2 linked regions of the Alloacidobacterium dinghuense genome follow. The protein of the gene in region 2 interacts with the protein of the main gene of each other region in a pairwise test. Links are inferred from orthologs where the notes say so. Each region holds a gene or a part of one and is shown on either strand. Other genes may lie near its edges.

Region 1 (3,234 bases), 1.9 Mb from region 2 along the record:
CAACTCTGGCAACGAGATATTGATTTGCAAGCCGTGTGGCATAGCGTTTTCGGCACGGATCGTTCCTTTATGGCTTCGGATTACCCGATCGGCAATCGCCAAACCTAAGCCAGCACCTCCCGATCTACGATCCCGCGCATCCGCGACCCGATAGAAGGGCTGGAATATGTTGCCGAGATCAGACTCACAAACTCCAGGCCCGTAATCACGGATGGTCAAGGAGACAAAACATGAGCCATCCATTTCCTCGCGTTGAAGGGCGACTTCGACTGTCGTCCCGTCTGCCGTGTAATGAATCGCATTTCGCACTACATTTTCGATCGCACTGTGCAGAAGCTCTGCATTCGCGTGCACGAAATGCTGTTCCTGGGCTTTCAATGTCACAACCACATTCCGTTTCTGCGACTCGAATCCAGCGTCATGAACAATCTGAGATACGAGTTCGGTTGCATTCACTGTTGCCATTTCAACCGGGATTGCAGAGGTATCAAGCCTCGCGATGGTCAACAATCGCCCGATCATCTCGTTGAGCCGCTCGATGTCACGTTCCATATGGTCGAAGGCGGGATCGTTCCCCTTTTTTCGGCGTCCAAGATCGAGCGCCACGTTCAGCCTGGCTAATGGCGAGCGCAGTTCATGAGAGACATCGTAGATGAGCTGACGTTGACGTGCGACGAGCTCCGCGATGCGGTCTGCCATGACGTTGAAGTCGCGCACCAGCGCTCCCAATTCGTCGTGCCGGCGCGCGATCTTCTCAGTTGCACGAGTACTTAAATCTCCGGCGGCCAGCTGTTGAGATGCTTCTCGCAAGTGCAGGATCGGCGTAGTGAGATAGCGGGTGAGCAGGTAACAGATACCTCCGGAGACAAGCAAAGCGACACCCCATCGCAAGGCAATGGCTGCCCAATCGACGCCCAAGGCGGCGCGAGGTCCGGCAGGAAGTTCAGTGGCAAAAATATACTCCCGTGCGCCGCTGCCCGGGAGTATCAACGCAACACGAACGATGCCGTATTTGATAGCGAAGTCGGACGCTCCTGTGGCTGTTACATGAGACCTCATATCGGCAAAGGTCCCGCAGTCTTTTCCAGCGATGGGTTGTCCGTTTAAATCAAAAAGACACGCTCGCAGTTGCGTATCGCGTTCAAACCTTTCGATGTAAGTCGATGCGGCTGGAACGCCTCCCCGTTCAAGTTCTGCGAGCGCGATCATGCCGGATGATCGCGCAGTGTCCGTCAAGCTCGAATGCCATCGCGAAGGAACGCTTCCTGGGCCGAAGACAAATGTAATAATCAACGCGATGCCTGTAGCAATCGCTGTCGCCCAGAACCAGAGAAATATCTTTAGGAAAAGGCTACGCATCGGGATCTTCATTCTGCCTCGGATCGCGCCACGAGGAGATAGCCACTGCCACGGACAGCTTTGATTCGTTCACCCCCATGGTTCGAACCAAGCTTCTTGCGGATATTGCTGATATGCACATCGATGACACGATCGAAAGGGCCGAGCTTGCGGCCGAGCACAGTCTCCGTGAGTTGCTCGCGGGTCACGACATGTCCGGCATGCAGCAACAACATTTCGAGCAACGTAAATTCCACGGTGGTCAGGTTCAATAGAGAGCTTTGCAATCGGGCCTCGTGCCTTGCGGGATCGAGTCGTATATCGCCGACAATCAATGGATCGGCTGCCGCGTTGACGCGATGAGTGCGCCGCAGAATCGCGCGAATGCGTGCAATGAGTTCTCGTGCGTTGAATGGCTTAGGCAGATAATCGTCCGCTCCAACCTCCAACCCGAGAATCCGTTCAATGTCATCACCCCGGGCAGTCAAGATCAACACGGGAACAGGAGACCGCGCTCGCAGGCGGCGCAATAGATCGAGGCCGCCCATGCCGGGGAGCATCAGGTCAAGGACAACAAGAGCATGTTCCTGTGATAGCGCCCGCTCAAGGCCGTGTGGACCATCCTGCACTGTCTCAATTGCGAAACCTTCGGTGCTCAGACGCTCGGAGAGGAGCTCGCACAGTTCGACATCATCATCGACGATAAGGACTCGATCCATTCTGCGCAGCTACCGCAGATTCGATACTAGTCCAAACCCCCTGACCACAGCGCCAGCCTTTACAAAACTTTACCCTGCTTAACCAATCTTTATCGCACGCTTGGGCCTTGAGTGCTGGAATCGAAATGTGGCGAAGAGGTGCCTGATATGAAGCGAAAAGTAATCTGGGCAAGCATAATTTTAGCGCTCGTTGTAACTGGTATCACCATTGTTCGAGCAGAGACACGAGGCTGGCACGGGTGGTGTGGTCGCGGATTACGCCATCCCGGTCCTCTCGGCTACGTGGCACACGAATTGGATTTGAGCAACACGCAAATATCACAGATCAAATCTCTCTGGCAGGCTGAACGTCCGACAATCTCGGCGCTTGTTCACGAGGCTGCAGCCGAAGTCAGAGAAATGGATGCAGCCACAGTCGAGGAAAATCAGGATGTAGACAAAGTCCAGGAAATTGCCTCTCGCCAGGGCGCAACCATTGCAAAGCTGCTCATTGAGAAAGAACAGCTGAGCTCGAAGATCTACACATCGGTGCTAACCCCTGTTCAGCGCACCCAGGCAGATGAACTTCAGAAACGGTGGCACTTGCGACTGGATAAAATGGCAGACCGGTTGGGCAGTGCTTCAGGCAGAGAGTGAGGACAACCAATGCTTTCGCTACCTAGAAAATCCTCTTATTTCGTGGCCTTGATTGTCGCACTTCCAATTCATGGCTTTGCTTCACCTCTGGACAGCAACTTGCTGCCACTAGTTCCAGCCGGCGCCCAAATCGTAGCGGGTATCGAAGACCCGCACAACCCAGGCTCAAAAGGCCGCTTGCTTCTAGTCACACATAACAACAATCTCGATTTTTACGATTGGGTGTCCTTGGTTGGAGTGGATGCTCATAGAGAAGTCGATGAGGTCATTGAGGTCGCTGCATCTTCTTCACGGGAAGAATTGACAGAACATCTGCTATTGGTTGCAGGTCGCTTCGATCGGGAATACATCTTTCGCGCGGCAGCACGGAACGGCTTGGCAACAAGCGAATACGAGGGTGAAAAGGTACTCCTTGTGAAACCCTTTGCGCGCGAACAGCAAGAGATGCTGGATACGCGCTGGATGGCGATTCTCAATGACCGAATAGCGATCTTTGGAACGCCGTGGCTAGTCAAGAAGGCGTTGGAGCGCAATGCTGCAC
Region 2 (3,184 bases):
CAGCGACAAGACACACAACTGCCGCACTTCGTAGAATCACCCGCATCCAGAAAACCCTTTCTTGAACTTGTTAGTTTTTCCAATGAAAAAACGTTATCACGCCTGATGGTCGATCGGCTCTCGCCAGCGTACGATCGGCTGACGTGGCTGCTGATCTACAAAAAAACAGCGCTTTATCAAAATTTTGAAGACATAGGTGTGCTGACACGAATAGTCTCCGGTCTGAATATGGTCGAGGAGACTTTGAGCATGAAAAGACTCATCGCGCTTGTGATGTTGTCGCTTTCTTTACACGCTTTCGCGCAGGATCAGTCCAAGGAGAAACCGATGACACTGAGAGGCGTTTTGCTGGAGCAGCTTAAAACGACGCACAACGTGGAAGACTGGTTTGTGCCGGCCAACATCGCAGTGCAAGGGCTCACGCCAGAGCAAGTGAACTGGAAGAGCAAACCCGATATGCACTCCATTGGAGAGCTCACGTATCACATTCTCTTCTGGGACAAGCAATCGCTGGCGAAGTTCAAAGGCGAGACGCCGGAGAAATTCAGCGGCAACAATGACGAGACCTTCACCAACTTTGACAGCAAGAAGTGGGATGCAACGGTCCGCGAACTCGACGCAGTGATGACGGAGTGGGAAAAGGCGGTCGAAAGCGCCGACGATAAGAAGCTGGCGGAATCGGCTTCTACCATTGCGCACATTGGCACGCACAATGCGTACCACATCGGGCAGATCGTTTCCATCCGCAAGGAACAGGGATCGTGGGACCCGGCCAAGGGTGTGAAGTAGATTCTGGTATCTGCTTTCCCACCCTTTCGCAAAAGAGCGAAAGGATGGGGCACCCTTTTTCGTGCTCGGAAGATAAAAGCAGATCCTTCCACTTCGCTACGCTCAGTGTCAGGATGACAGCGCCTTGACCGCTGGCTAATTATGCGTCGATACATCTTTAGATCTGTTCTGGCGCGAAGAGATCGTCCATCGTTTCGCGGCGGCGAATGAGTCGTGCTCTTTTGCCTTCGACCAACACTTCAGCAGGGCGCGGACGCGAATTGTAATTTGAGCTGAGTGAGAGTCCGTAGGCGCCAGCATCAAGGATTGCGACCAGGTCTCCCGGCTTCAGCTCGGGCAGTTCTCTGTCACGTGCGAAGAAGTCTCCTGTTTCACAAACGGGGCCGACGACGTCAACGACCTTCTTGCGCGCGCCTTTGCGCGGCATGACTGGCACGATGTCATGGTGCGCCTGATAGAGCGCGGGACGGATGAGGTCGTTCATGGCTGCGTCGGTGACGACGAAGGTTTTTTCACCGTTCTTTTTCACGTAGAGGACGCGTGTCAGCAGGGCTCCTGCCTGCGCGACGATGAAGCGTCCGGGCTCGAGGAGCAGCCGGAGATTTTCGATCGGCCGCAGCGACTTCAGAAGAGCCGTCGCGTACTGATGAATCTTTTCTTCAGGATTGAAGCTGTGATCGGAGTGGTATTCGATGCCGAGGCCGCCGCCTACGTCGACTGAAGTGATGGCCAGACCATCCGAGCGGAGATCGCGGATGAGTTGCGCGACGCGTTCCGCGGCGGCGCCGAAGGGATCGGCGCTGCGGATCTGCGAACCGATGTGGACGCTTGCCCCGCATGGATCGAGGTACTTTTGTTTTGCCGCCAATTTATAGACAGCTCGCGCCTGACGGATATCGATGCCGAATTTATGCTCGCGCAACCCAGTGGAGATGTAGGGGTGGGTCTCGGCGAATACGTCGGGATTGACACGCAGCGCGACTCGGGCGCGCTTGCGCAGCTTGCTGGCTCGCTCAGCGAGCAAGTCGAGTTCGGCGGCACTCTCCACGTTGAAGATGAGGATGCCCGAGCGGAGGGCCAGGTCGATCTCGGCTGCCGTCTTGCCGACTCCGGAGAAAACGACGCGCTCTGCGGCTTGTTTGTTGACGCGTAGAATGCGCTCCAGCTCGCCGCCCGAGACGATGTCGAAGCCCGCTCCGTGCTGATCGAGCAGTTTCAGAATCGCCAGCGCGGAGTTCGCTTTGACCGAATAGCAGACGAGATGCGGGATGGATGCGAATGCGCTGGTAAAGAGGCGCAGCCGGTGAAGGATCTGGCCGGCTGAATAGGTGTACAGCGGCGTGCCGAATTTTTTCGCAAGAGTTTCGAGGCTTACGCCATCGCAGGCTAGGGGAGAACTGGGATCAGGATGGGCAAAGGGGCGTGTCGAAATCAAGCGGCCTCAAAAAAAACGGGGAGTATTTCTTTGAGCCTAACTATCTTTCGAATCTGCGTCCAGCTTTGCGCGCACTATCGGCGCATCGTTGGAGGAGGCATGGGATATGCTGCGTATCGTCTGCGGCGGAAGAGCGCGATGACTCCATAGATGAGGAGCGCAACGAAAATGAACGGCAGCATGATGATGATGAATGGGAAGTTCACCGTGTCGCCGTTCACTGTGGCGTTGCCGGTTCGACGCAGCGGGCCGCCGAATACGACGCAATCACCGCCGATGCGGGACTGGTCGCCCATCGCAACATCGCCGAGAAATGAGACGGCATCGCCATTGATTTCGCCGTTGACGTGGATGCCTCCGAGAAAAGCTACGGCGTCTCCATTCACTTTGCCGTTGACGCGAATCGAGCAGAGGAAACAAACCGCGTCGTCGGCTTCGTCCGTGTCACTGATATCGATGTCATGCATGAAGGAAACACGGTCGGTGGATGCTTGCGCGCGCGGGATAAACAGTATGCCTAGCAAAATGGGAAAACAGAGATAGAGCCAACGGCGTGACATTGCTGCTCCTGAACTCGCTTTCGTGCTTGAACTTGCTTTCGTGCTTGCGGATCTGAACCTGCTGCGGAACCTGACTCTCGGTTGCCAGTACGCTATATCTTAGGCTTTGGTTCCCTTAACCAACAACTGAATCGAAGAAGCGCCGCAGGATCGGGCCGACGGTTTCGGGCTGCTCCCAGGGTGCGTAATGCCCTGCATCATGAAGAACATGGAACTCGGCCCCATAGCCGCCGTTGCGGATGGTTTCTGCGAGTAGCTTCATGTCTTCGACGGTGCTGCCGTAGTCTTCTGCGGCTGCGACGACACAGGCGGGAACACGAATGGTCTTCGCGGTCGCGACCGAGTCTGGGCGCGAAGCCAGTCCCTGCTGGATGGCGATGGCGGCTTCGGCGCGAGTGAG

Evidence for each region.
Region 1: the proteins of lysA (region 2) and H7849_RS01520 interact in binary tests that used the Escherichia coli proteins (3 or more experiments, as listed by UniProt). The link is inferred for Alloacidobacterium dinghuense from one-to-one orthologs.

The regions. Positions count from the first base shown.
Region 1 is NZ_CP060394.1:383,740-386,973, reverse strand. Bases 213-3,124 are described here. They hold H7849_RS01520 (response regulator transcription factor), read right to left. Parts: upstream 2,058-3,124; coding sequence 1,368-2,057; downstream 213-1,367. Other genes in these bases: H7849_RS01510 (hypothetical protein), read left to right, coding at 2,736-3,124; H7849_RS01515 (Spy/CpxP family protein refolding chaperone), read left to right, coding at 2,205-2,693; H7849_RS01525 (ATP-binding protein), read right to left, coding at 213-1,359. Also shown: more of H7849_RS01525, read right to left, coding at 1-212; more of H7849_RS01510, read left to right, coding at 3,125-3,234. UniProt on the Escherichia coli protein: Response regulator member of the two-component regulatory system CpxA/CpxR which responds to envelope stress response by activating expression of downstream genes including cpxP, degP, dsbA and ppiA.
Region 2 is NZ_CP060394.1:2,242,638-2,245,821, forward strand. What follows is about bases 86-2,947. They hold lysA (diaminopimelate decarboxylase), read right to left. Parts: upstream 2,225-2,947; coding sequence 947-2,224; downstream 86-946. Other genes in these bases: H7849_RS09080 (DinB family protein), read left to right, coding at 250-789; H7849_RS09090 (hypothetical protein), read right to left, coding at 2,299-2,784; H7849_RS09095 (alpha/beta fold hydrolase), read right to left, coding at 2,900-2,947. Outside these bases: H7849_RS09075 (carboxylesterase/lipase family protein), read right to left, coding at 1-46; more of H7849_RS09095, read right to left, coding at 2,948-3,184. UniProt on the Escherichia coli protein: Specifically catalyzes the decarboxylation of meso-diaminopimelate (meso-DAP) to L-lysine. Is not active against the DD- or LL-isomers of diaminopimelate.